3 regions of the Colwellia sp. Bg11-28 genome follow, and region 3 is predicted to be linked to each of the others. Evidence: predicted binding sites of a transcription regulator. Region 3 holds the regulator's gene; each other region holds the start of a gene.
What was found. Region 3 encodes MetJ, which represses methionine synthesis genes. Its sites were predicted from a motif close to TAGACGTCTAGACGTCTA; they were not measured.

Region 1: the regulator MetJ is predicted to act here: its motif matches at 2,712-2,729, upstream of CXF79_RS00895 (homoserine O-succinyltransferase).
Region 2: the regulator MetJ is predicted to act here: its motif matches at 2,238-2,255, upstream of metK (methionine adenosyltransferase).

The regions. Positions count from the first base shown of each region.
Region 1 is NZ_PJBA01000001.1:219,312-229,501, forward strand. Features, by position in the region: gene metH (methionine synthase) at 1-1,594, opposite strand, end outside; gene CXF79_RS00895 (homoserine O-succinyltransferase) at 1,689-2,636, opposite strand; gene CXF79_RS00900 (MipA/OmpV family protein) at 3,173-3,937, opposite strand; gene CXF79_RS00905 (YajQ family cyclic di-GMP-binding protein) at 4,110-4,592, opposite strand; gene CXF79_RS23315 (VanZ family protein) at 4,795-5,172, shown strand; gene CXF79_RS00910 (ketopantoate reductase family protein) at 5,226-6,209, shown strand; gene thiI (tRNA uracil 4-sulfurtransferase ThiI) at 6,219-7,673, opposite strand; gene CXF79_RS00920 (flagellar motor protein MotB) at 7,947-8,891, opposite strand; gene pomA (flagellar motor protein PomA) at 8,936-9,700, opposite strand.
Region 2 is NZ_PJBA01000001.1:44,546-54,735, reverse strand. Features, by position in the region: gene rsmE (16S rRNA (uracil(1498)-N(3))-methyltransferase) at 1-29, opposite strand, end outside; gene CXF79_RS00200 (DUF3313 family protein) at 193-795, shown strand; gene metK (methionine adenosyltransferase) at 975-2,162, opposite strand; gene murI (glutamate racemase) at 2,344-3,114, opposite strand; gene CXF79_RS00185 (MDR family MFS transporter) at 3,368-4,696, shown strand; gene CXF79_RS00180 (GAF domain-containing sensor histidine kinase) at 4,994-6,223, opposite strand; gene CXF79_RS00175 (response regulator) at 6,566-7,186, opposite strand; gene CXF79_RS00170 (cache domain-containing protein) at 7,202-8,605, opposite strand; gene CXF79_RS00165 (DcaP family trimeric outer membrane transporter) at 9,892-10,190, shown strand, end outside.
Region 3 is NZ_PJBA01000003.1:103,377-113,566, forward strand. Features, by position in the region: gene CXF79_RS03340 (DUF1624 domain-containing protein) at 1-184, opposite strand, end outside; gene CXF79_RS03345 (hypothetical protein) at 225-1,604, opposite strand; gene CXF79_RS03350 (bifunctional aspartate kinase/homoserine dehydrogenase II) at 1,807-4,353, opposite strand; gene metB (cystathionine gamma-synthase) at 4,380-5,546, opposite strand; gene metJ (met regulon transcriptional regulator MetJ) at 5,795-6,124, shown strand; gene CXF79_RS03365 (sensor domain-containing diguanylate cyclase) at 6,390-7,670, shown strand; gene CXF79_RS03370 (ABC transporter permease) at 7,787-8,692, opposite strand; gene CXF79_RS03375 (ABC transporter ATP-binding protein) at 8,692-9,549, opposite strand; gene CXF79_RS03380 (GntR family transcriptional regulator) at 9,552-9,911, opposite strand.

The DNA.
Region 1 (10,190 bases), on a different contig from region 3:
TGGCGACAGCAAAAATATTCGGGTCAAAAATAATATCTTCTGGCGGGTAACCAATTTCATCAACCAACATATGATAAGCACGATGACAAATTTCATATTTACGCTTACGCGTATCAGCTTGTCCTTCTTCATCAAATGCCATAACAATAACAGCCGCGCCGTAACGACGAAGCAATTCAGCTTGGTGACGGAAGTTTTCTTCGCCCTCTTTTAAGCTGATAGAGTTAACAATGCCTTTACCTTGAATACATTTCAGGCCCGCTTCAATGATATCCCACTTAGAGGAGTCAATCATGATCGGCACTTTAGCAATATCTGGTTCGCCAGCAATCAGGTTCAAAAAACGCACCATGGCGGTTTTTGAGTCCAACATGCCTTCATCCATGTTGATATCAATAATCTGCGCGCCATTTTCTACTTGTTGTAGAGCTACAGAGATAGCTTTATCGTAATCTTCTTCAACAATTAAGCGCTTAAACATGGCAGAGCCGGTAACATTGGTACGTTCGCCCACGTTTACAAACAAGCTATCTTTGTTAATGGTTAATGCTTCTAAACCAGATAAGCGACAGGCAATTTCACGTTTTTCAACTTTACGCGGTTTTATTTTTGCAACTGAGTCAGCCATGCCTCTGATATGCTCAGGCGTGGTACCACAACAGCCACCAATGATATTTAAAAAGCCTGATGAAGCCCACTCTTCTACATGAGTGTTCATGTCTTCAACGGTGAAATCATACTCACCGAAGGCATTTGGTAAACCCGCATTAGGATGGGCAGAAACAGCCGTATCACAAATACGGCTTAATTCAGCAACATACTGGCGCAATTCAACCGGACCTAAGGCACAGTTAAGACCAAAGGATACAGGCTTTGCATGACGTAATGAATTGTAAAAAGCTTCGGTAGTTTGTCCTGATAAAGTACGACCAGAGGCATCAGTAATAGTACCTGAAATCATTACAGGTAAACGCTCACCTAATTGGTCAAATACAGTTTCTACTGCAAATACTGCCGCTTTAGCATTTAAGGTATCGAAAATAGTTTCGATTAAAATAATGTCACTACCGCCTTCAATCAAAGCTAACGTGGATTCGATATAGGCATCTTTTAACTCATCAAAAGTAACGTTACGATATGCAGGATCGTTTACATCGGGAGAAATTGAACAAGTACGGTTAGTTGGCCCTAAAACACCCGCAACAAAACGAGGACGATCAGGGTTCTTTTTAGTGTACTCATCAGCCGCTTCTCGCGCTATTTGAGCAGCAACACGGTTAATCTCAGCGCTATACTCTTGCATGTCGTAATCGGCCATGGCAATCGTTGTTGCGTTAAACGTATTCGTTTCAAGAATATCAGCGCCGGCTTCAAGATACTCAAGATGAATCGCTTTAATGATTTCAGGTTGAGTAAGCACTAACATATCGTTATTGCCTTTTACATCGGTATGCCAATCAGCAAAGCGTTCCGCTCTAAAGTCTTGCTCTTCAAATTTATATGCTTGGATCATGGTGCCCATTGCACCATCTAAAATTAAAATGTTTTTTGCTAACTGTTGCTCAAATAAGGCAAATGATGATGATTTTTTCATGTTCTTTTTCCGCTGTGTCGAAAGTTATTTAATGGCTGACTAAGATAAATAATAGTGACCAACTAATTAATCTTAGTTGGTCTTTTAGTGAAAACTAAATAACAGTATCAGGGTGAATAGCTCTAATATTTGAAGCATCTAATTGATATGGCGTCATTTGATAAACATAGTAGTTAAGCCAATTAGTATAGAGCAAACTACCATGACTACGCCATGAACCAACAGGTGATTTGCTGGCGTCATCATCTTGATAATAATTTTTGGGTAAAGCAGTATCAGCACTTTTATTACTATCTCGTAAATATTCTTCATGCAATGTGCTTGCATCGTATTCAGGATGCCCCGTCAAATACACTTGCTGTTTGTTTTTACTGGCAGCTAAATATACACCTGCATCAGCAGATTCAGCTAATATCTGTATTTGAGGAATGCTTTCATAATCTGATTTATCAATGTAACCATAACGAGAATGTGGCACATTAAAGTTTTCATCAAATCCTCTCGTTAATGACTCTTTATCATCAAGCGGTTTGTGTTTAAACACACCAGAAAGTTTTTCTTTGCGCAAATGACGGTTTAAACCGTAGTGATGATATAACGCAGCGTGTGCAGCCCAACATGAGAACATGGTTGAAGTTACATTTTTTTCTGCCCAATCAAACACTTCACAAATTTTATCCCAAAATTTCACTTGCGAATAATCAAGCAAAGCTAGCGGAGCACCTGTGATGATTAGACCATCGTATTGTTTGTGTTTTATATCATCAAACAAATGGTAAAAGTTTTCTAGATGCTCTTCTGGCGTATTTTTGGACACATTTTTATGTATACGAATAAATTCAATATTTATCTGTAACGGTGTATTAGACAGCATGCGCAATATCTGCACTTCAGTTTCAATTTTATTCGGCATTAAGTTGAGAATAGCGACTTGCATTGGACGAATTTCTTGAGATGCTGCTCGGTTCTCAGACATAACAAAAATATTTTCATTATCTAAAATTGATAACGCTGGTAATTGGTCGGGAATTTTAATGGGCATGACGCTACCTAACAAAAAATACACATAATAATTAAGAGTTATACTGTTACTTAGATCACTAGATATGTCAACATCTAAACGTATAGACGTCTATACTGTTTTTATCGTCTAAATCATAAATCGAGCTAATAACCACCTATTACAGTACTTAACGCCATGTTTAGCCTTTTCTGGATAGAGCTCAAACATGTATATAGCCCATAATGATGACTATCAATTATAGAGCCTTTTTTCCCCTTTTATTCATATCAGAAAATAATAAATATAAATAATCTTGCTAGATATTAGAGCTAATTCCCTTGGTACATCTACTTAAGTGAGTTATTAATCCCACGAATACTTACATTAATCGCACTAAATAAGTGATCATTTTCAGGTGAGTTATAGCAATCGGACTAATAATGGCAATTGACAATAAGTTACCATCATCGCCTAAAGTAGCTATTGAATTAAAAATGTCGAGAAGTCGTTTGAGGTAAGTAATACTTCAAAGAAAACAACACGAGATTTTAGCTAGTCTAAATGCCGTGATATAGTTAAAAAAACTTACTAAAGAGAAAACGAGCACTCATATTAGCTTCATCTTCAACCAATGGGCTATTGGTTATTGCTGAATCATACCAAGTGTAATCAACTACAATACGGGTAAAGCCACCTAAAAAAATGGGCGTGGCCAAGGATAAAGAAATAGTAGTATTTAGTGCGGATTTACCAAGATATTGAGATGTAAATTCATTAGTTTCGCTTGCCTTCACACCATAATAATAATCAACATGATTGCTGTCTAAATAGCTGACACTTAAACTTGGTTCAAAGAACAAAGGACCTTTGCGAAACACACGCGAGATGTTAGCTTTAGCTTCATAACCATTAGATCTGCCAAGTACATCAAACATGCTTGAAAGGCCTATTTTCCAGTCCTTCTTCTGATAAGAAAGTCCTAATCCAGCATCCATAGAAAACTTTCTTTCTTGCATATTTTCAAAAATAAAACTGTCAGACTCATCAAAGCCTTGAAATCGAGGGGCGATCTGCACAGTCAATTCAATATCAGAAAATTCCAATGCATCATAACTAACGAAGGGCCCTAAAACCCGAAAATTATCACCTCGGTAACCTATAATAGGTAAAGGAATGACTCGATAATCATAGCCAGAATATATCTCTTGGTTGATACCTAAACCTAAGCCATACAAAAAACCTTTCGGTTCAATACGCTCTCTAACGTCTCCTCTATCTCCGTCCGCAAACACAGCACTACTCAATAATGCTAGGCTCCAACAAAGGGCCAGATATTTCATTTACTTTCCTTAGGTTAATATACTATTCAAAGACTAGAATGCTATTCAAAACCTACAATACGCTTCAATAGAAGTATTTAGATCAATTATGCTTTTAATTTTAACCAACATAAAAAAACCATAACTAAAGTTATGGTTTTGAATTGGTTGTCACAATTTAGTTGGCTAAAATTTAATCTTTAAAGTTAGTAAACTGAAACGACTGTTCTAGCTCAGCAGTACGCACTAATTGCATTACCGCTTGTAATTCATCACGCTTTTTACCTGTTACACGAACTTGTTCACCTTGAATCGCAGCTTGTACTTTCAGCTTTTCGCCTTTGATAAGCTTCACTAGTTGCTTAGCCATATCTTGCTCTATACCTTCTTTAAACGTTACTTGCTGACTCCAATTTCTACCTGAAGCACTTGCATCTCCAACGGCCATTGCTTTAGCATCAACATTACGCTTAGCTAATTGGCTTCTTAACAAGTCGCACATTTGCTTTAATTGAAAGTCACCTTCAGCTTTAAGGATAATATTAGGTTTTTTCCATTCAAAACTTGCTTCAACACCACGAAAATCAAATCGGGTAGTAATTTCACGATTAGCATTGTCGACAGCATTTCTTACTTCTTCTAAATCAGTCTCTGATACGATATCCATTGATGGCATAATTTTTCTCTATGTAGGTTGGATTAACTCAATACCGCTATTATACCTTCACGTTTAATGCACGCAACTAAAGTACCAATTGAAGCAAGAATATATGTTATGCGGCAACTTAACAGCAATGCAGGACAGAAAAGTGCAACAAGAAATACTGTGTTAATCATGCTAATATTGAATAACTTACTTAGTTAATTGCAGATTACTTGTGAAAGCTCGCCCGCATTATTACTTTTTTATTACGGTCATTGTCGTAATTCTATTACTGCTTTTCGCGCATGAATTTTTACCCAATGTTTTACGAAAGCGCATATTTCAAATTCCAGAGATTGATACTATAGGGCACTTAACTAGCTTTTTCATTTTAACCTGGGTTTGCCACTCTATTATCAAATTGTCACTGTCTCTTTCTGTGCCTTTTCTTATTTTCTATGGCGCTTTGACAGAAATTGGCCAATCCTTTTTGGGGTATAGAACGGGGCAATTCGGAGACTTTATTGCTGATGTTGTAGGCATCAGTTTATTCGTGTTAGCGAAATGGCTGTACCGCAAGTTTTTCCATAGAACTAGAGTCAATACGTTGTAACTACAAATGTTACTCACTGCTACGAACTTAATACAATGGTACATAATAAACTCATGATTAATAAGCTAGATAATATTGTTGTCGTTGGACAAGGATCAATGGGACTTCTTTGGTACCATCACTTATCTCAACAGAATATTTCACATAGCGACATCCCAAACGTCAATAAAAACAAGAAGGTTACTTTACTTGCCTCGAATCAAAATTCACTGAGTAACCATGAGCTAGAGATAGCCACTTATCAATTTATCACCTACCAGCAAGCTCAAGAAAAAACTTATCCGCTAACCTATAGTCAAGCGGTTGATGTAGAGTCAGCTGATGTAATTATCTTATGTCTAAAGTCATTTAATATTGCCACCGCAATAAAGAAAATAGCTAAGAACATTAATCCTCATTGCATCATTATTCTTGCTCATAATGGCATGGGTACCTTTACGGATGTGGAGAGCCTACTACCCCGTCAGCAAATTATACTGGCGATGTTAACAACTCATGGCTGTTTACGAAATGCACCATTAGCGATTACCCATACAGGATTAGGTCAAACCGATATAGGACTACTTTCTGGAAAATTAAGTGTATCCCAACAAACTCAACTCACCAATCTATTGAACCATGCCCTGCCCCAAGTAAGCTTTCATCAAGACATAGTGACAAAGCAGTGGGTAAAGTTGGCAATAAATTGTGTGATAAACCCTATCACTGCCATTAATAACATTGAAAATGGCGAGGTAAATGACGAGAAGTTTTCTGCACAGATCAATGCGTTATTAAATGAAATAAGCGAAGTGAGCCAAACTGAAAATATAACGTTAGCATTTACTGACTTAAAGGCAATGGTTCATAAAGTAGCATTAGCAACAGCGAAAAACTGCTCTTCAATGAGAAGTGATGTTTTGACGGGAAGATCTACAGAGGTTGATTATATTAACGGTTATATTCACCGCTTAGGTAAGAAAAATAATGTTGCCACGCCAGAGAATACTCGTCTGTGGCAACAGGTGCTAAACCTTAACGTTAGCTCTAGAGGTTAAGTCTAAAAGTTAAGGACGGTACACTTTTACATTTTTGAAACCATTATCAAGTAAATATAAGGCTTGAAGTTTACTCATCACACCGTGATCACAATATAACAAGTATTCTTTCGTCATATCTAAGTCACCAAACTGTGTAGATAATTTGTAAAAAGGAATGTGCTTAACTTCAACATCACCTAGCTCTAACGGTTTATCTTCTTCTTCTTCAGGGCTACGAATATCTACAACAACAGCATTCTCAGGAATGTTTTCAACAAGATCTACAGCATGAATTTCTTCTTCCGCTTCTTTGCCTATATCGCGAATATCATAAACACGCGTTTCACTAACAACCTTGTCTAAAACATCAAAATCAAAGTTACCTTCTTCTTCTTCAACTTTAGATAAAACAGCTTTTACCGTTGGTTTTTTAGAAATAACTCCACAGTATTCTGGGATGGTTTTAGAAAATTCTTCTGTTCCTATTTTGCGCGCTATATCAATAATATCTTGCTTATCGTAAGCGGCTAATGGACGTAAAATCAGCGTATCAGTTACACGATTGATAACGTTTAAGTTAGTTAAGGTTTGACTTGAAACCTGACCTAAACTTTCACCCGTAACAAGTGCTTGAATTTTACCTCGCTCTGCTATTTTTGTGGCTGCACGAATCATCATGCGTTTAAGTACCACGCCCATCTGGCTATTTTCAACATTCTCTAGAATCTCAGCAACAACAGGCTCGAAGTCTACCGCAAAGAATTTAACTTTATGTGAGGCACCAAATTTGTTCCACAAATAATAACTGATTTGTTTAACACCCACTTCGTGAGCAGAACCACCAAGATTAAAGAAACAATAGTGAGTACGTGCACCTTTCTTGATCATTTGATAACTTGAAACACCTGAGTCAAAACCACCTGACATTAGTGATAACACGTCTTCTTGCGTCGCTATTGGAAAGCCGCCTAGGCCCTTATGTCGCTGGGTAACAATAAAAAGATCTTTGTTTTTAATCTCTAGATGAATAGTAACATCTGGATTTTTTAGTTTTACTTTCGCACTTTCTACCTGTTGATTTAAACCACCACCAACGTACTGTTCAACTTTTAATGAATTGAAATCATGATTTCCTGTCCGTTTAGCACGTACACAAAAAGTCTTATTTTCAATAGATTCAGCATGGACAGCGAGTGTTTTTTCATAAATATCATGAACATCAACAAATTCACTTTGCTGTACTTCTAAGAACATAGGAATGCCAGGAATGCATTTAAGGGCTTCTACTAAACGTTCACGGTTTTCAGGCGAATTGTCTTTAGTATTAACTTCAATATTATCCCAGTTCATACGTGTAGTGACTTGTTCGTCAATACGACGTAAAACATTCTTAACGCTAGACTCTAATATTTTAGTAAAACGTTTACGGACGGGGCGAGATTTGATGGTAATCTCGGCTTGAAGCTTTACGATAAATTTCATCGGTTATGACCTAAAAAAGACAAAAAAATAATGGCGCGCATTATACACTATTTTTCAGGTTCTGTTGAGTTTTCGTTTTAGTGCTTACTTTAAAGGGATATAAAGAAAGTAATGTGAGTAGAGTGTAATCCAGTTACTCAAGACAATACGAATCTGCATTGTCTAATAAGCTACGTCCGTGTAGCGTTACTTAACTATTTACAAGGCCGAGCGTTAACAACTGAAAGTGTTACAGGCTCTGTGCTTTTAAACTTTAACCTCGATGCTAACTTTCTATTCTTTAGTGATACCAATTCGCTCAGTTTCTTTGGCTTTACCTTGATTGATAGCTATTTCAACACGGCGATTTCGGCGGCGATTTAACGCATTAGTATTAGGCACTAAAGGTCGAGTATCTGCATGTCCAGCGGCCACTAATCGGCTGGCGTCAAAGTCAGGAACCTTAATTAACTGATGCGCTATTGCAACAGCACGTTTACTCGATAGATCCCAATTAGAGCTAAACAATTCAGAATCAACGCCGCGATTATCAGTATGTCCTGAGATCATGATTTCACCTGGCACAGTATTTAATAACTCACCAATTTCACGAATTACAGGCCAAAACTTAGGTTGTAAAAATGCAGATCCTGAAGGAAAAGAACCATTCTCTCTTATGCGAATAATAACTTGTTGGCCCAAAGACTCTAGTTCTATCGCACCATCTTGAATTTGCTGCTCTAACTGTTCAGCTATTTTCTTCACTAATTCGTTTACTTGTTCTTGAGCAGCTTCCTCCATATCTTGCTTAGCTTGATCTAATGCCTGCTGTGAAAGTGCATCTTCCGTATTTTGAGATTGGCCACCACGTTCAGTACCTCGCTGCTCTTGTCGACCACCAGCAGAGGTTTCATCACCCGCTTGAAACTCAAGCATCTGCTGAGTCATTTCCATGGTTTGTTGCTGAATAACCTCAATAGGTGTTGGTTCAGGTTTTCCTGGACGAAACTCTTGAGCAATAATACTGGTACCTTTGGGAATATCTTTTACTTCAATTTTATTTTGCACACCAAAGGCAAACTTCATCGAGCCCGCAATTTGTTTAAACTTTAAAACATCCATTTCTGAGAATGATAAAAGCAAAACGAAAAAACACATCAACAAGGACATAAGATCGGCAAAAGTCCCCATCCACGCAGGCAGCCCAGGAGGCGGACATTTACATTGTTGTTCAGCCATGCGCCACTCCTATTATAAAGCCACTTAACATAAGTCTGTTCATGCTATTCATCAGTTGTATCGACTTTTCTTTTACCTTCAGCTAAATAATTTTTTAATAAGCCTTCGATAACGCGTGGATTTTGACCATCTTGAATACCCAGTACAGCATCAAGCACTAATTCTTGATTCATTTTTTCTTCCGCCATACGCAGTTTCAACTTTGAAGCGATAGGAATAGCGATAACATTGGCTAAAAAGGCACCGTAGAGTGTTGTTAATAAGGCAACCGCCATAGCGGGACCAATCGACTTTGGATCATCCATATTAGATAACATGGCAACAAGACCGATAAGCGTGCCAATCATACCCATTGCAGGTGCGACATCAGCAAGGGCCATCATCATATCCGAACCTGTTTCATGCCGCTCTGTGGTTAAATTAATATCTTTTTGTAAAGTCGCTCTCACTACATCGGCATCATGGCCATCAACGAGCATGTCTACGCCCTTTTGCATAAAAGGGTTAGTAATTTCTGCTTCTTCTAACGCTAAAAAACCACCTTTACGCGCTGCATCAGCCATATCAACGGCTTTCTCAATTAACTCTTCAGGCTTTTCAAGTTTAAACATAAAAGCTTTGCCAATGATTTTTCCTATACCAAAGAACTGCCCTAAGTTGTAATTAGATAATACGATAAAAATTGAGCCACAAAAAACAATCAATACCGACTGGGTATCAGCGAACATCATAATGTCGCCTGATAACACCATCGCCATGACTAATAAACCAATGGCACCTAAAATACCAATTAACGTAGCTAAATCCACAAAACTCTCCTAAACAACTAACTAATCGCGCTTTAACACTCATCAGCATAAGAAAGGGCTCACTTCTTTACGCTGAATGGTATTAGACCGTACTTAATACCCGTAATCATTCAAAATGCTCGATTCAGAGTGCTTGAGCAATTTCAGTTTGAGGCGCGTCAATTAAATTAGGATTATTCCCTATTTCCTTGACGCAACAATAAAATGAGATTACTCAAGCGCTTCTACGATGGGGCTAAAAACGATTTATACGACGTTATTGATTTTGAAAATGGAATAACAATTCCCTACAATCAATGCCTTGCCTAAATCGTTTTTTTCTCCCACTGAAACATGTATTTTGAATTGTCACGAGTATAAATAAAAGAATAGTACATTAAGTGCAAACTATTCGCTAATCTCTAACGAATAATTCACTAATAATAAAATACGTATATAAGTTTATTATCGCCCGTAGTGTCAATAACTTAACACTAATGATAAAATATTT
Region 2 (10,190 bases), on a different contig from region 3:
CTTTGTTGAAAAATTCTTGGGTTACGCATAATAGGGCTTAATGGAAAATCATGATTATTAAACTAAAATAAGGGCGACAAGGGCAAAAAACAATGAATAAATGTATAAAGTTGTACTCTTTTATTGGTTTCATTTGACTAGCTACGAAATTACACGTAATTTCTTAAGTAATATAAATAAAAAGGATTAACAATGAAAAAAATTATACTTACCACGCTTGCGGCCAGTGTATTTTCTTTAGCACTTGCAGGTCAATCAGCCATTGCTGGTGAAATGATCTCAGTGGATAAGAACTTTGCTAGCCCAATTATTTCATTAAGTGGTTATGATAAAGTTTATATACAAGACTTAGACCTGTCCCACACTAAAATTATTTCACCCCCTTGGATTGATAAAGAAAGTTTCGAGTGGAAAGTCACAGATAGCAATCGAGCTCATTTAAAAGCACGTTTTAAAGAAGGTGTTGAAAAAGGCTTAACTGAGAATAAAGGTCGCTACGACATTGTAGACAAAGAAGGTAAGGGCGTACTTATTGTTGATGTAGAAATTATCAGTTTTATGCCATATGCCTCACAAGAAGATACTGAAACAACAACGAAAGGCTCTGGTGAATTTCATTTATCAGTTCACTTACGTGATGGTAAGACAAGAAGCTTAATTCATATCTTTGAAGGTACACAAGCCATTGGTGATGACTATCAACCTAATACAGCGATGGAGCGTGCTAAAGATGCAAAAAATCTCTTTAAAGCTTGGGGTAAATCATTACGTAAAAAACTTGATGCGGCTAACTAGCGCGAGTGTTTAATAGGATTAAATAGATCTGATTAAAATAAAAAACCAGTTTATCTACTAGATAAACTGGTTTTTTTAGGGATAGAGTTAATGAAAAATCTATCCCTTAATTAGTTAGGAGAGGCTAGGTAATGCTTTAGTGCATAACTCAGTTTCTCCTTAGCTTGATTCGGTATTAACTATAAACCTGCAGCTTTACGTAAATCGTCTGCTTTATCAGTTTTTTCCCAGCTAAAGGCTGTGAAAGTATCATCACCGACGGTCATTTCAAATGGTTCACGACCAAAATGACCATAGGCAGCAGTTTGCTGATACATAGGGTGTAATAAGTCTAACATTTTAGTGATGCCATAAGGACGTAAGTCAAAATGTTCACGTACTATTTCAACTAATCTTTCTTCAGAAATACTGCCTGTGCCGAAGGTATCAATTGAAATTGACGTAGGCTCAGCAACACCAATGGCATAAGATATTTGAATTTCACAACGATCTGCAAGACCGGCTGCCACAATATTTTTAGCAACATAACGTCCAGCATAAGCAGCACTACGGTCAACTTTTGATGGATCTTTACCTGAGAAAGCTCCACCGCCATGACGAGCCATACCACCATAAGTATCAACAATAATCTTACGACCCGTTAAACCACAATCACCTACTGGGCCACCAATAACAAAACGGCCTGTTGGGTTGATATGGTATTTAGTATCTTCAGTTAATAATTCTGCAGGTAATACATGGTTAATAATATTTTCCATTACAGCACTAACTAAATCTTCCTGTTTAATATCAGGGTTATGCTGCGTAGAAAGTACCACGGTATCAATAGCAACTGGCTTATTATCTTCATAGATAAATGTTACTTGTGATTTAGCGTCTGGGCGTAACCAAGGTAAAACACCTGATTTACGCGCTTCAGCTTGACGTTCAACTAAACGGTGTGAGTAGTATAATGGTGCAGGCATTAAGGTAGGGGTTTCATTGGTTGCATAACCAAACATTAAACCTTGATCGCCAGCACCTTGTTCTTCTGGGTTGCTACGATCTACGCCTTGAGCAATTTCAGGTGATTGTTGACCAATCAAATTCATGATGCCACAAGTTGCGCCATCAAAACCAACATCTGATGAGGTATAGCCTATGTCACTAATCACATTACGGGTAAGTTTCTCTAAATCAACCCAAGCATTAGTTGATACTTCACCAGAAATAATAGCAACACCGGTTTTTACCATCGTTTCACAGGCCACACGAGCATGTTTATCTTTGGCAATAATGGCATCTAATACCGCATCAGAAATTTGATCGGCAATTTTATCCGGATGGCCTTCAGAAACAGACTCGGAAGTAAAAAAATGTCTAGACATAAATCCTCAGAAAAATTTGAGTTATACAAAATAATGGGGCGATTCTACACCTGTTGAAAACAACTTTCTAGCTTTTTTACGCCTAGACGGCTAAACGTCTCTAATTAATTGTGATTTTATTGAACTAGCGTAATATTCTGGGTAGGTTTCAGCTAAACGAAGTCATCGAAGGGGAAATTTATTAAGGCTCTAACGCATGTAAAGTAAGTGGTTCCTGCCACAATTGACTAAATATTTGTTCTTGCTGTTTTGTTTCAAGCGAGCTAAAAAATTGATATTGTCCTTGCTGTGTTTTACATGCACTTATTTCTCTTTCTACTAATTTCTTGCTTAATTGCACTGTAACCGGTGCGGCTGTCTCAATAATTGTTACTTGTTGACCGGCAATGAGGCTTATTTGTTTTTGAACAAAAGGGTAATGAGTACAACCAAGTACTAGCGTGTCTATACCTTCTTTAATGAGGGGATTGATATATTGTTTTAACAAGGCATTACAATCGTCACTATTTTGATTACCTTGTTCAATAAATTCAACTAGGCCAGGGCAGGGTTGAATGTGAACTTCAGCACCATTATGGTGTAAGTCAATCAAGTCTTTAAAACGCTGATTTTCGCTGGTTGCTTGTGTCGCTAATATAGCCACTTTTTTACTGATACTCTGCTTTGCAGCAGGCTTAATTGCCGGTTCAACCCCAATGATAGGAATACTCACTTGCGATCTAAGTTGTTCAATGGCATTCACAGTTGCAGTATTACAGGCAATAACTATGGCTTTTACACCCTTATCAATAAGTTGCTTGGTAATGTAATTAACACGCTTGATAATAAATTCTACAGATTTTTCGCCATAAGGAGCATGAAGACTGTCGGCAATATAGATAATATTTTCATGGGGAAGTTGCTCGGTTATGCATTTAGCAATAGAAAGTCCGCCTACGCCGGAGTCAAACACGCCAATAGGGGCTGAGTTAGTAGGTACTTTGTGCTTTATCTCTTGAGTAGTAATAGTTTTTGCTCAGCAATATTAAATAGATTATCCGAACAAATTGTATTGCTTTTCTCGGCCCAAAAGCAATACAATTAATTAAGTAAGGTTTTTTGTTTATATAACTGGTTGTATTCAAGATAAAGCACGGTTTGAAATAGCTGATTTTAAATTTTATCTTGAAAGCTCAATTATTGAGCCGTTTGGTATAAGGAAGTTCATGTCTAATGTTGTTTCAGTAAAGCGCTTTAAAGCATTCCCACGATTAATGTGGATCTTGTTATTTGGTTCATTTATCACCCGTGGTAGTTACTACATGGTATGGCCATTTTTAGCGGTAATCCTTTACGAAAAGTTTGCATTATCTGCCACACATGTAGGGCTCATTCTTTCAAGCGCTGCCGTTATTTCAGTGCTAGTGAGTTTCGTTGGTAGCGCGTTATCTGATCGAATTGGCCGTCATCAGTTAATGTATGCCAGTGGTATTTTATATATCATTTCTTTTTCGATATTAGCTGAGGTGGATTCCATTGCCGGTTATTCGCTGGTGATCACCTTGTGTTCAATTGCTACTGCGCTCTGGCGGCCACTCACCTCAGCATTAATCGGCGATATCATCAAAGATAAAGGCACTCGCGAACTAGCCATGCAGTCATTGTATTTTGTCGTTAATGTCGGTTGTGCTGTCGGCCCAATGTTAGGGCTGTGGTTAGGTTTAACAGGAGAGCAATCAAGTTTTTATATTACGGCAGCAGCATTTTCCTTTTTATTGGTGCTTTTATGGTGGGGCTTTCATCAACACAGTAAGTTAGAGAACGAAAAATCAGTGCAAGCTAATCAAAGGGCTGCCGATTCGCTGGATAATAAAAAAAATAGCATCTCTACTGAGACTCACAATCAAAATAAAACGCAGACTAAAATCACAACGAAAAATAGTGCAAGTAATCAAATACTAAAGGTATTAATGGCTGATAAGTTATTACAATGTCTTATTTTTGCCAATATCTTATGCATGTTTATTTATGCACAAATGGATAGCTCGCTTATACAATATTTAACGCGAGCTAAAGTCCCTGATTTATTACAGCTTATTTCAGCGATGATTTTTACCAATGCGTTAGTGATCATTTCAACGCAATTTCTATTACTGAAGTTAATGGCAAGTTTATCTTTAATTAGCCGAATACAAGTCGGTCTAGTCTTGTTGATGTGCTCACAAATTTGGCTAGCGGTAAATCCATTAACGCTTTTTTGGGGGTGGATTGGTGCGATTGTAGTGATGAGCTTAGCGGAAACTATTTTATTCCCTACTATGAATGTGCATATTGATCGTTTGGCACCAGAGCATCTACGTGGTGCTTATTTTGGTGCAGCTTCATTTTATGAATTTGGCTATGCGATAGCGCCATTAGGCGGCGGTATTATTCTCGACCAACTTGGCGGGTCTTGGTTATTCTTTATTGCTGCAGCGTTAACACTGATTGTCATTTATCTTTACAGTATATTGGATAATTTACCTCGACCTGACTTTGTAAAACTTGAACATTAGATAGTGGTAAATAATACCAAACGGATTAATTTATTGGTCAGCTTAGAGTTACATTAGCGAGCTTAAAACAAGCAAAATGAGTTAAACATAGTTAGTCTATATTTCATTCATTTTGTGATGTTATCAGTTTGCTAATGGGCTCCCGAAGGGCGAGTTTAAAAGGCTTACATGCGGCGTTATTGATTTTGACAAGGGAATAACCATTCTCTTCAATCAATGCCTTGCCTCTAAGCCTTTTAATTCTCGCTAAGTGATCAATAAATTAGTCCGATTGGTATAACACAAAGATTACGCTACTTATTTGCTAGAGGATGAGTCAGCCAGCTTAGGTAGGGTTATTACAAAGTGAACACCAGAAGAAGAGTCCATTATTGATATCTCACCGTGCAGCTGTTGGGTTACTATTCTTTTGGCAAGACTTAACCCTATGCCACTGCTACCCGTCGCACGCTTTGTGGTATAAAAAGGATTGAAGATTTTTATATATTCGCTGTTAGCAATTCCTTGGCCATTATCTCTAAAGTGCAACTTGATTAGATCGAGATAATTTTCAAATTCAATGCTTATTGACGGATTTTCTATATCAACTAAGCCATGTTCTAGAGAGTTTTTACAGAGAATGAGTAAAACTTGTTGCAGTAAATCAGGTGCAATAAAAGCCTGAGTATTATCGTTATCCTGATGTTTTATTTTGTACTTAACGTTATGAATATTAAGGATGTCTTTATGTTTTTTAAAGGTGTTTTTTACTAAAGAGGATAACTCAAGTAATTGATAATTTTTTACATCATTAGACATTAAAAGGTCTTGTAATTTACTGACTTGTTCTGCGGTATGATTAAGGCTATTGCTGAGTAAAGTTACGCTTTCTTTAATTGTACTAAGACCTAATGCTAGTGTGTTTTGACTGAGAGATTTTGAGGCTAATTTTTGCTGGATATTTTCAATGTTTGACTCAATTATGCTAGTGGCCGTTATTCCGATACCTAAGGGGGTATTTATTTCATGAGAAAGCCCACTGATTAAAATTGATAACTCTTCAAGCTTTTGCTTCTCTTCGATAATATGCTGTTGATGCAGGTGTTTTAGCTGTACCTCAAAGCTTTGTTTAATGGCTTCTAATAGTCCAATAGTTGTTTCTGAAAAAACATGCTCTTTGTTGTCTAAAATGCAAAGGGTACCAAATAGACTACCGCTATCATCGACAATGGGCAGTCCTAGATAGGCTATCATATTAAGTTTTAAATCGGGATTGTTATTCCAGTTTTCATCAAGTAGGGCATTGGGAATATTTAGTATCTGTTGTGACTTTATGACTTGTTCACAATAAAGCCCTGAGCCGCTTAAACACTCAGAATTTCCAATAGAGTAGGGATTATCACTGGTACCAGAATTTTTGCAAAAAACGGTGATATTATTTTTTTCTATTTTCATCACTAAAGCAACAGGCACTGAGGCGAGTTTAGCAACGACAGCAAGTGTTTTATTCCAGCTCTCTATTAACTCTTCATTCTTCTGATTATACAAATGTATGCTCCCTATACCGAGACTGGATATCTAACAATACTATCATACTAAAACCCTCTCATTTATTAAAAAAAAAAGATTAGTTATGTCGTACAAAATACAGTATTTATACCAATCAGATTTATTAATGGTTCAATTTTAATGAGGATAAACTTTCAAGAACAAGGGGATTGTTATTTGATTAAGAGTGTCATTAGCGCAGAGGACAAAAGTGACACATTGATTCTATGTCTTGCTGCGAAGTTCACTATAGTGTGTTTGTATGTTAATTCGACCAATGCTCATGAGACTTCAGCAGGCACTATTACTAAAGCTCCATGAGAAAATAATTAATCAGTAACCCTAGCGGTCTAAACCATAATCAATGGCGTAACGCATAAGACCAACGGTTGAATCTATACCAAGCTTTTGTTTTATATTACGCTTATGGGTTTCAACCGTGCGTACGCTAACATTTAATTCTTGCGCTATACGCTTGTTGTTCAAGCCCTGTGAAATCAGTCTTAATACCAATTGCTCTCTTCTAGTAACAATGCCACGTTGTTCACCAGCGAGCTCTTTTGAAAGGATCTCGGTAACTTCTGAGCTGAAATAATGTTTACCTGAAATGACTTTTTTAATGGCTTCTATTAATTCAGCACCAGGCACGTCTTTTAAGATATATCCATCGGCGCCATGACGCATAGCACCTAAAATGTACTCTTTATTGTCATGCATACTTAACATAAGCACTTTGCAATCTAAATCTTGCTCTTTAATCAATTCAAGTACATACATGCCATCCATCTCAGGCATATTGATATCCATTAAAACAATATCAAAATCAAGGCTCTTAATAAGCTCCAATGCTTGTTTGCCATTTTCAGCTTCACCTACAACCTCTATGCAGTCATCAAGACTCAAGCGATGTTTCAGTCCCTCTCTAAAAAGCGGATGATCGTCAACTAATAGCACTTTAATCATAATATTCTCTTCATTTTAGTTTTCACTGGCATTACTTGCGTTAAAACGCAGTTGTGATTGCGGTATGCGGGCTGAAACTTTGGTACCACCATGTTCTGATTTAACCGTTAAATCTCCTTGGTAAAAGCTTAATCTCTCCTTCATATTGCGCAGACCAATACCTTGATGAACTTTAGTTTTCTTGTCTCGGCTCTTATCGTAACGTTGATAATCAAAACCTTGGCCATTATCAATAATTTCAAGTACTAACCAATTTGGCACTAGCTTCAAGGATATACTCACTTTTGACGCATTGGCATGACGTTCAATATTGGTTAAAGATTCTTGAGCAATTCGGTATAAGGCGGTTTTAACTTCAGTAGATAAGATGTTTCGAAGTGATAAACGCTCTACGTCAACTTGAATCTCAGTGCGCTGAGAAAAGTCTCGCCCCAGTTCCTCTAGCGCAGCGCCTAAACCATAATCTTCGAGCAAGCCAGGGTGCAGTTGATGTGAAATAGCGCGGATATCACCCATTATTTTGCAAATAAGCTCCATGGAACGCTCCATTTCATTACTGGCATCATCATTGTTTTGATGTTTTAACTGAGCTGTTTCTAAGGAGAATCGAGCAGCTGCGATAGTTTGACTAATGCCGTCATGTAGCTCTCGTGATACTCGTTTACATTCTTCTTCTTGCGTTTGAAAAATACGTTCATTAAGTTCACGTAATTTTCGATTAGCCAATTTTCTTTCACTGAATCGAATAAATTGACCGGTAAAAAATATGGCGATAACGGCTACTAAACCAATAATAAGGGTCATGACTGAAGTATTTCGAATATGTTTACCTATGGAAGCGTTTAACACCGCAATTTCTTGATCGATGTCGTCAATATAAACACCCGTGCCTATCATCCATTGCCAATCTTCTAACTCTCTTGAATAACCAATTTTTTTACCAACTTCGCCGCCTTTTGATGGTTGATTAAAAACATAGTTTAGATAACCACCACCACTTTTTGCATTTTCAATAAGGCCTTGAATTAGTTTCACGCCGTTTCTATCTTCAAGATCAAGCCAGTTTTTACCTATGCGCCATTCTTGTCCAGGTATGAGCAACGCTGTTCCATCATAATGATACGCAAAAAAGTAACCGTCTTTACCAAAACGCATGTTAGATAATACTTGCTTAACTAACGTCTGCGCTTGTTCATTACTTAGGTTTTTATTTTTATAAATATGTTCTGTGGCACCTTCAGCAAGTGCAACGTAATTACGTAATTCGTCTTTACGATGACTCATCACGCTATGACGATACTCATAAACGGTTTGTTCAGATAAGGACTGATACTGTACTTGTGTAACGATGAGCACGGCAACCAGTGCTAATACCAAAGGTACAATAGTAACCAGTTGTAATTTTAAATTTATATTCACTTAATAACCCTTTCTTTCAAGTCATGTTGTTTAGCATGACTATACCCAAACCACTTGAAGATGTGTGTTTCAGGACGCTTGAGCGATTCATGATCAAGGCGGCTCTTTTTATTAAGGGTTATTCCCTTTAAAAAGGAGGCAACGAAGAACATGGTTTGCTCATACGTCCCCGCAGGGCTGGTTTAGAAACGCTTTATGCTGCGTTATTGATTTCGACAATAGAATAACTATTCTCTTCAATCAATGCCTTGTTTAAAGGCATTTCTAATTCCAGCTGAAACCTGCATCTTCAGGTAGTTTGGGTATAATACCCAATCACTTTAAAGAGTGACTTTCATTAATAGCTTCTAATAGTGTTACTTTATCCATGTAATCGATTAACGATTGCTAATCAATATTGGCATTCTGTGAAAAGCCAATTTAATCGCTCCTGCTATTACTATAGCTAGCTCTGCAATTTTTCGTACGTGTTCTTTTATTGATGAGATGCGCTTTCATGTATTTATGATGCGGTAAATTTAAAAACGCACTAAATAAACGATAACTTGATGAAGAAATTAATCCGTTTGCTAAAACGTATGGTAGTTACTTTAAAACCATAGACGGTCAATTTTGACTTAAGTATTAGTAATAATTGTAGATTTATACCAGTCAATTTTTAATCAGATTATTGAGTCTATACTTAATGTGACTCTTTAATAATGGTGTATTTATTAATTTTTTATTTCCAAAAAGCATGTAATAGCTGAGATTTGCTCATAAATTAATGTCGTTTTACTAATAGTTGAGGTGCCATTTATTAATGGCAAGCTAAAATAGCGAGGATTTTTTCTACCTTGTTAAGTCATACTAATTCTATATACCTATACCTATACCTATACCTATACCTATACCTATTCACTCCTCCCCTTATTAACTGCACAAGCTATTGATTTATTAACTTGTTAGCGAGCAGCTCTGTTAACTGCGTAGTAACTCAAATTAAAACTCAGCTCAATTCCGTCATATAACTAGCCATAGTGTTCTCATCAAATCCATCAAGTGATTAAGTATTTACCTAAGACTTAAGTAAGTATTTAAGTAAATTATTTCGTTATTTCGTTATTTTACTTTTTTGCTGATTTTTTAAACGGTATTTGCCCTGTTTTTAGCAAAACTAAGTATAAACACGTAGAAAAAATACGTACATTCGCCGATTACGCGTAGTCGGTAATTTCAATATTGTATACCTAGCACTAAGCGAGATGATTCAAATCATCCAAGTCTCAATAAAAAGGGTAACAATAATGAAAAATATAATAAAATCCGGTTTTATGTTGGCAGCAATAGTATCAGCACCGTCATATGCAGGTTATACGTTTGATTTAGGCGATAAAGATTCTATTACTTTCGGTGGCTTCATCAAAGCAGACATACGTACTGTTAGTGGTGATGTAAGCGCTCCTGCAACGGGCAATGATTACTGGATTGGCGCTGCCTCAGTTACAGATGATATTTCAACAACCAAATTTACAGCCAATGAAACGCGTTTTAATGCCAAATATGTGCATGGTGATGTTACAGGCTTTATTGAAATAGATTTTTA
Region 3 (10,190 bases):
TCCAACGGGTAAAAAATTCAAATGCTGGCAGCGGTGAGCCTATTATATAACTGGCTGCTGAGTCCGTCGATAAATGCTCTTTGTTATAGGCCATTGACACATGATCAAGCACCATGATGATCATGACAAAGCCTCGCATCCAATCAATTGCCGCAATACGCTTACTTTTTACTTTATTTGTCATTATTTCATATCCTTATGTAAAATCACTTTATCTCAAAGTATTATGACTCAATGTTATTCCAAAGATTTTGATTGGCTTTAATTGAGAAGTACTCATTAGCATGCCAACAACGCGGTAATAAATCTAACTGTTGCCTCTCTTGGGAGTTTGAGCTTAATAACGCTAATATTTCATTCAAGCGCTCTTTACTCAAAGTTGCCAACTTCTTCGCTGTTTGAGTGAAATATAAATTGCTCGTATTTTTAATGACACTATTCTGGCCATAGCCAATAAATGTTAATTGTCGTGTGGCCATTCGACAATTAGGCTGCTCTGGACTCGTCGGATAAAGCCTATTTACAATGGCATATTCATAACAATCGCTGTGGTCACCAAATTCCCCTAACGGCATATAAACAACACCAAAACCTTGTGGAAACATACCGGTGATTTTATATAAGGCATCAACAACGCTTTGTGCACAAGCACCAAGCTCAGCATTTTTATTTAATACCTGAAAAACTTTTGGTAATAACTTGTAGTTGTAACTTGCTTTGGTAGATAAAATTATCGAAGTGTAAATTTGCGGTACTTTGAGTATATTACCAATAGTATTTTTTGGATTAACGCTACTTTTCAGTAATTGTTTTATGAAAGCTAATTTATCTTTTTCATCTAAAAAGAATTGCTCTCGCTCTGCCTTTGTATTACCAACAAAAGTAGGAATGCCAATCCCTTCACTGATGTATTTTATAGTCTCACGATAATTAATTTGTAGTAATTCTTTTCTTTGCTTAATTTCTAGGGTGCGAAAAGGGTCTAATCCTCCCTCAGCACCGCACAGTATAGTTTGCGCTTTTGGGTGATAATTACCAATATCTTGTAATAACGCCGCTATAACCAGTGGCACTTTAACTTGCGCGACAAAGCGTTGATATTTTTCAGCATCATGATTAGCAAAATCAATAAATTGCTCAGTAGAGATATCGGTTAAAAACTTATTAATGTAAGGCTCACGCATCTGACCATCAATAATTAAGCGGTCAAGTAATCGTAAGCATAATAACGCTTTATAAATCGATTTACTCTGCTCATTACTCGTGGCGACACGTTTACCCTCAGTTGGACTTAATAATTGAATAGTACCGAGGAATTGGGCTGATTTTCGGTTATTTTCAGCATAACTATCTCCTTCCGCGAGCTCTATGATTGTTAACGAAATGGCCAATAAACTCGCATGTCTCTCGGTACGTTCCATTAATTTTAAAGGAGACTCTTCTGCAGATTTTTTCTCGTCTGAAGGAGTAAATTCTTCTTGCTCAAAATAGCCAACGGCGCGGTCTAATAAAGAGTCTTTAACCGCACTTCGTCCGTATACTTTGGCCAACAAATGATGAATTTGTCGTGTGTAATGTGTTTGATGGGGGGTATCTTTAGCCATTGCACCGCTAGAGTGAATAAATAATATCTATCATGCTAGGAATTATTACTAAAAGCAATACTTAGAGAAAGGACAATTACCTTGATTCACAATGATTTGATTAACATTATGAATCAAGATAATAACAGTTTACTTTTGAGGATAAACACCTAATGAACGGCATAAAACATTGGTTTTTTCAGCACTTTGTCACTCGTAATCTCTAGTTAATGCCCTTTATCTTCACTTGACTTTGTTTATGAGCAAGCTGCTGACAAATCTTAACGAGATCTGAGTGTAAACCGCCAGCCGTGACGTCACGTCCAGCACCGGGACCACGAATAATCAAAGGGTTATCTTGATACCAATGACTACTGATTTGAAAAATATTGTCACAAGGGGTTAGGTTGGCAAAAGCATCACTTTGCGGCAGCACTTCTAAACTGACTTTTGCACTAATACCTGTTTCTGGATTATGCTGAAAACGAGCAACATAGCGAATGCACGCACCTTTACGATTCGCTTCAGATAACGCGGTAGCAAAATACTCATCTAGCTCATTAGCTCTGGCTAAGAATTCACTAGTTGATAAAGCTTGTAATGCTTCTGGCACTAAGTTTTGACAATCAATATCATCTAATGCTAATTCAAAACCCGCTTTTCGCGCTAAAATGAGTAACTTACGCTTTACATCTCTACCTGATAAATCTTCTCGAGGATCAGGCTCGGTAATGCCTTGTGCCAAAGCATTTAATAACAGCTCTGAAAACTTTGAACTGCCATCATAGGTTTCAAATAACCACGAGAGCGTACCTGAAAATATACCTGATAACTCACTGATGCTATCGCCACTTTGACGCAAGTCATCAATAGCATAATTGATTGGTAAACCCGCACCTACCGTAGTATTGCCTAACCATAAACTATTATGACTATCCGCAGTATTGACTAAATTATTATAATGAGCTGTACTGCTTGAAGCAGCCCACTTATTGGCACCAATCACATGTACACCTAGAGCAAACATCTGTTCATACAATAAACTAAAATCTTCGCTAGGCGTGATGTCTACCACAATTAACTCATCGTATGGATTTTGGGTCAACCAAGAAATAAGCTGTTCGTGATCATAGCTTTGGGCTTCTTGAGCAAACAATGAAGTTGCTTGGTTTACATCAATACCATCATTGTTAATTAACGCTTTTTTCGATGAAAGCAAACCAACTAAATGTAAATTCTCTAACGCGTATACTTTATTAAGCTGCGCGGGTAATAATTCTAAAAAACGTTCGCCTATATTGCCCATACCCGCAACAACTAAGCCAATATGACGAGCATCTTTTGTCATCTCATGGTGGACTGTATTTAAGAGCTCAATTGAACAAGGTTCAGGTAAAATAGCAATCACGCTATGATTATTATCACTACCAACCAAGTTCAATGGTTTAGCGGCTTTTAATGAGCGTTTAAAGCGCGCCCTGATATCACCACGTTCAGCTACGCGATGGCCAACGGTTGCGATAATAGCAACCGGCTTAAAAGTAATTTCAACATCATGACTCGCCAACCAATCACTCAAGGCTTTTTGTTGTCCTTGTGTGATGACCATAAAGCCCTTTTGGTCATCTATACAGATAGGGGAAAACTCAGCCTTCGCCCTAGTTGCAGCTTCACCTATAAAGCTCACCGATTGCGCTAGCAATAAATCATTAAGGTAGGTTACAGATAACTCTTGCTTAGCAATCTGCCCAAACTTACCAATTTCAGTGCCGATGACTTGGGCATCAAAACTACTAGCGACATGCAGATGGGTATGATGCTCACTTAATGGGTTAATCAATGGTAATAAGGTTTTAGCATGCAAAACGGGGTTACCCAAGCGGCCTAGTTCTTTTGCGACGCCATTGGGTAAACGATGTAATTTTCTAGCGCTAGGAACAACACGAGGATCGGCACTGTAAATACCATCAACATCTGTCCATAGAGTCACATTTCCAGCGGCAACTAAAGACGCGATAATAGTCGCGGAGTAATCACTACCGTTACGGCCTAAGGTACAGCTTTTACCACGAGAATCTTTACTGATATAACCAGTAATAACCGCTAACTTACCAAACTGACGTCTTTGTCTTAATTGTGCAGCACTTAGCGCAGTATCCACTACGCAACTTTGTTCATTATCGATAACAAGAAAATCACGAGAATCGATACTATTACTTGGGCAAACTTGCTCATTAAGTAACGCCGACAACAATCTTGCTGACCATACTTCACCTAAGGCTAAAACATCATTGTGATGCTGAACAATATCCGCGGTTAACCAAGTCGTTAATTGCTCAATGTCTTTATGCAACCTAAGCAATAATTGCTTGGTATTATTAGCATTCAATAATTCAGTAATAAGTTGCGCTTGCTCTTTCGCTAACTCATCAATCGCTTGAGTTAATTCATCACTTTTTTGTATTGTATCTTCTGCGATGGTTCGTTCGACCAGAGAATAGAGAGCAAATAAACGGTCAGTTGTTTTACCATTAGCTGAGACCACAACGATATCGTTTAACTGACAATTTTCACGGATAATTTCAAGCGCACGTTTAATACATTTGGGCGTTGCTAATGAACTACCACCAAATTTATGTACTTGAATAGCATGTTTAGCCAATTTATTTTCTGCATCTACTTCAGCAATAAAATCAATATCTGCAATTTCGTTGCTAGACACTGCTTTATCTTCGTTGACCTTATTTACAATCGTATTCTCTTGTTTCATCTCTCTGCCTGCTAATCTGTTTGTTATTACAGTTGGCTCTGCGTTAAACCATGGGCTAAATCAGCTAATATGTCATCAATATCTTCAATGCCTACAGATATACGTACTAAAGACTGAGTAATCCCCGCTTCAAGCTGATCTGGGATTGTCATACCTGCATGTGTCATAGTTGATGGGTGACTGATCAGACTTTCAACACCACCTAATGATTGTGCAAGGGTGAACAATTCGAGGTTTTCAAATAATTTTTTTACCGCTTCAACGTCACCCTTTATTTCAAAGCTTAACATTGCACCAAAGCCATACTGCTGTTTTTTGGCAATATGATGACCTGTGTGTTCAGGAAAACCTGGGAAATATATCGCATCAATAGCATCGTGATTTTTTAAAAAATCAGCAACTCGTAGCGCATTTTCTTGGTGTTGCTTCATTCGCACCGGTAATGTTTTTAAACCACGTAACGCGAGGAAACTATCAAAGGCACTGCCGGTAATACCAATACAATTCGCCCACCACGCTAACTGCTCACCTAACTCTTCGGTTTTAGCAACGACAACACCGCCCACTACATCACTATGACCATTAATGTACTTAGTGGTTGAGTGAAAAACAATATCAGCGCCTAGCGTAAGAGGTTGTTGCAGCGCTGGAGATAAAAACGTGTTATCTACCGCGACTAATGCACCTACTGCGTGACACGCTTTGGTTACTACTTCAATATCTACCAAACGTAATAAAGGATTACTTGGGCTTTCAAGTAACACCAATTTTGGCTTATGTGCTAACGCATTATCCAGTGCTTGTTGATTATTTTGATCCACAACAATAAGCTTGAATTGACCACGTTTAGCTAAATGAGTAAATAATCTAAAACTACCGCCATAACAATCATGAGGAATGACGACCGTGTCTTGGGTAGATAATAACTGACAAATTAAATGCACTGCTGCCATGCCAGTACTGGTAACAATACCAACACTGCCTTGCTCTAACTCTGCAATCGCGCCAGCAAAAGTAGCTCGTGTTGGGTTACCCGTACGAGAATAATCAAATTGGCGTTTGTTATTAAAGCCCTTTAATGAATAGGTACTGGATAGGTAAATAGGAGCAACCACAGCGCCATGCTGCTGGTCGGTATTAATACCGGCTCTTACTGCCGAAGTGGTAATATTACCTTTTTTAGTAATCGACATTTAGTTCTCTCCATTAATTATGCTAGGTAATGAAACGCAGTGTTTAATTCGCATGTTTTATCAGTAATAACGCCGATATATAGCAACATCAGCGTTTAGATGTTTGGACGTCTATAACTCTAAACACTTTCATTAATTGGGTCAAGTAATTTTAGACTTCTAAACTTCTACTTGACTGGTTTTATGCAACAGGTAAAATCTATACTATTACATTTTAGAATACGTTATAACAAGATAGAGGAATATCGATGGCTCAGTGGAATGAAGAGTATATAAATCCCTATGCCGAACACGGTAAAAAGAGCGAGCAAGTAAAGAAAATTACCGTTTCTATTCCTTTGCGCGTCTTAAAAGTGTTGACAGATGAACGTACTAGACGCCAAGTAAATAACCTTCGCCATGCTACAAATAGTGAATTGTTATGTGAAGCGTTCTTACATGCATTTACTGGGCAACCCCTGCCTGATGATGAAGATTTAGCAAAAGATAATAATGAGAAGTTACCTGCAAGTGTCAGACGCTTGCTTGAAGCAAAGGGAATTACTGACTTTAGTGCTTACGAAGTTGAGGATGAATAACGTTTAACGATAAGTTAAACACACAAAAAAGGTACCTAATAAGTGCCTTTTTTATTGCCACTTTGTATTTGAAAAATCTGAGTAAGGCATGCGCCTCTGTCTACAAAGCTGAAAAAACAAAGCATAGCGCTTAACTGCACTTAAAAATACCGCCAAGAGCAAGGTCAGATAATTTGCTAGTTATCTATATGTGCTAATATATAACTTAGCAATTCATAGCTATTTGGGTTGTGATTCGTTAGCTCTTCTACCTAAGGCGAATACTTTGAGTAAAGAAAAAAACATAAACAACGCTGATGACACCATTAAAGATCAGATATTAGCCAGTATCGATTCCTTTATATATACCAAAGATTTATCGGGCAAATACACCTATGCAAACCAAGCGGTTTTAGATTTATTTGAAAAAAACTTAGCAGATGTTATTGGTTTTGATGATACTCACTTTTTTGATTTAGCTTTATCTAAACAATTAAAAGCAAACGATCGTATGGTGATGGATCAAGTAATCCGCATTGAAAATGAAGAAAGTAACTTTATCAGAGCGAAAAATGAAACCCGTATATTTAAAGTGGTCAAAAAACCACTTTTTGACCACTTAGGTAATGTAAACGGCATTTGTGGTATATCGACAGACATTACAGTAGAAAAACAACTACAAGAACAAGTCAATGAACAAAGTTACTTACTTGAGACCATGCTTAATAATATAGATGCCCATATTTATGTTAAAGACTGTGAACGTACCTTTTTATATGTGAATAATCGCGTTGCCGAGTTATTTGGCGATAAGGCCGAGAACATCATAGGTAAAAAAGATACTGATATTTTACCCAAAGAAATTGCCGAACATTTTTACCAATCAGATAAGCAGGTTTTTGAAACCAATCAAAAACAGGTCATTGAAGAAACGACTCATGGTGAAAATGGTGATAACTGTCACTACATCAGCACTAAAGTCCCCTTTGATCGGCCAGATAAATTACCCGCATTAATCGGTTTTTCAACTGATGTGACCGAACTATTCAAACTTAAAGAAGAATTTAAACTACTTGCCAATACTGACCCATTAACCAATTTATATAATCGACGCTTTTTCATTGAGCAAGCAGAAAAAGAGTATCAACGTGCAAAACGCTATTCATTGTCTATGACACTGATCTCCATTGATATTGATCATTTCAAAAGCATCAACGACCAATTTGGTCACCCTGCGGGTGACCAAGTATTAATAGAAATTGCTAAGCAATTAAAAGCGAGTTTACGGCAAACAGATATTCTAGCGCGCATCGGTGGTGAGGAGTTTTCTATTCTGTTACCTGAAACCTCGGCGATGTCAGCCATGACCTTTGCAGAGCGTATTAAAGAAGAACAAAGCAGGTTAATCATTACTGGTGATTGGCAGGGAGAAATAAACCTTTCGGTGAGTATCGGTGTTTCAAGTCTTATCGCCAGCGACAAGGCCTTTGATGTGTTATTTTCTCGTGCAGACAAAGCCTTATATCAAGCTAAGAATACCGGTAGGAATACCGTTTGTTATCTATAATACCAATCGGATTAAATTATCGATATGAAAAAAGCCAATATACATGGTAACGAGTATATTGGCATTAACTACTTAATCATCTGATTTAACTATACTTTTAGTGTCTCATTTACTCATTATGATTCTTGCTTATTCACTCTAAACCAATAGGTAGTGAATAATAACCCCGTAGAAATCAACACTGTTCGATAATCAATTTGAGAGACTAACATCAGTAATGTTGCTGAGCGTGACGTATCTTGATCGACTGATACATCAGCAAGATGTTCAGGAGTCATAGAGAAATAATCCATCAAGAAATGCCCAAAGAATGGTTGCGATAAATGTAGATAGTGAACCACAATTGCTTCAATGACCAATAACGCGACTATCGGTAATACCGCCCATAAAAAAGGTGCTTTATTCGCGTAAATAGATGCCAACATTAGCCAACTGTACAGAGGTAATAACCAAATAGCGATTGGTACGAGTGTTAACCAAATATAACCTACGCCACTTATTATGTCTGCGCCTGCCAGCATGCCCCATAATGAAATATCAAACCCAATAGATAATACTGAACAAGCAATCACTGCCAGTACCAATATAAATAACATCAGCAATGTCGCTGCCATAAAGAATATCACTGGAATGACAATAGCACCGGTTAATACTTTACTGGCAATAGTCATTTTATCTGACACAGGCAACGAACGCCAAAACATCACTGATTGGTCTCGTCTTTCGTCAAATAAGCAGGTAACAAAATAATAAACTTGCACAATAAAGCCTATTGCAATGAATGGACTAAACAGCGCTATCGCAGAAACAAAAAATACTTCACTGATACGGTCAGATGATTGAAATTGAGCTAAATTCTCAATCCCTATCATCAATTCTTTCATATCAACGCCATTTAATATCACACCAAGTAGAGGAATGAATATAAAGACTCCGGCTAAAGTCACTGGCACCCAAGTCAGCATGCCATTAAATTCCCACAACTCTTTTTTAATTGAGGCTTTCATTATTGTTGTATTCATTAACAAGTCTCCTTATTCATCACACCAACAAAAACATCGGCTAAGCTCGGTATTGATACTTTACCTAAACCTTGTAACGTTTCTTTATCTTGATTATCAAATAACATGGTCGTTAATCCCATCATGCTATTTTTAAATAAAGGATTCAGTTCATCCGCTTGAGGTAACTGTTCATTAGCTACTGCCACTATATTAAAGCGCTGTTTTATCTCCTCAGTACTTTGTGCCAATACTATTCTCCCATCCTGAATAAAAGCAACGTCTGTCAATATGTGTTCAATCTCTTCGATTTGATGAGTAGTAACCACAATACATTTATCTTCGTTATAAAAATCTTCTAATAAATGATTATAAAACTCACGACGAGTTAGAATATCTAAACCTAGGGTTGGTTCATCTAAAATCAGCACCTTGGCATCAATGGCCAGAATCAGCGCTAAATGCAATTGCGCCACCATACCTTTAGATAAAGCTTTAACTTTATCGCCTAACGCAATATTGGTTTTTGCTAAAAATTCATGGGCTTTTTCTAGATTAAAATTCTTGTGGATATCTTGCATATAGCTTAAGGCTTGTGAAACTTTTAACCATTTAGGCAATATAGCTACATCGGCAATATAAGCGACATCATTTAACATGCTAACGCGATCTTTTCTTGGATGATGACCTAGAACACTGATATCACCTTCAAAATCGGTCAAGCCCAATATAGCTTGTAAACAGGTAGTTTTACCTGCGCCGTTAGGTCCAACCAAACCAACAATTTGTCCTGCGTTAACAGAAAAGTTCACTGACGAAAGCACCTGCTTGTTGCCAAATGATTTACTGACATTATTTACTGAAATTAATGAGTTCATAATTACCCGTCCCAGCTGCTGGTTAATAGTTGTTCTGGCGAGAGTTTAAGTCGAGTGATTTGCTTTAATACTTCTGGCCACTGGTGTGACAAGAAGCTTTCACGTTCTCTGTCTAGCATCAAAACTTGTGCTCCAGGCATAACAAACAAACCTTTACCACGTTGTTTTTCTACAACCTCTTCATCCTGTAACATTTGATACGCCTTTGAAATAGTCATTGGGTTAAGCTGATACTCAGCAGCTACCTTTCTAACAGAAGGTAAAGCCTCTCCTTCTTTGATATAGCCATCTAATATACGAGTGACTACTTGCTGATACAGTTGTAGGTAGATTGGTTTTTCTGGATCCCATTGAGGTGTCATGCCCTATTCCTTGAATAATACCAAAAAGATACTGGTGTTATACATCACTAGCACACCGAAACACAAGTACAGTTATTATTAATTTTTAGTTTTTTGTCGTACTACAAGACCTTAACGATTAAACAAAGGCATTCAAAATATTGATAATTAATAGGAAATGACTTTTATATTATGAACGAAGTAACAATGTAACAGAGTATGTTTTTCGGTATTAATTTATGAAATGCTGAGTTTAGAAGGTGTAAATAGACAAACGCAACACACCCCCATTGAAGGATA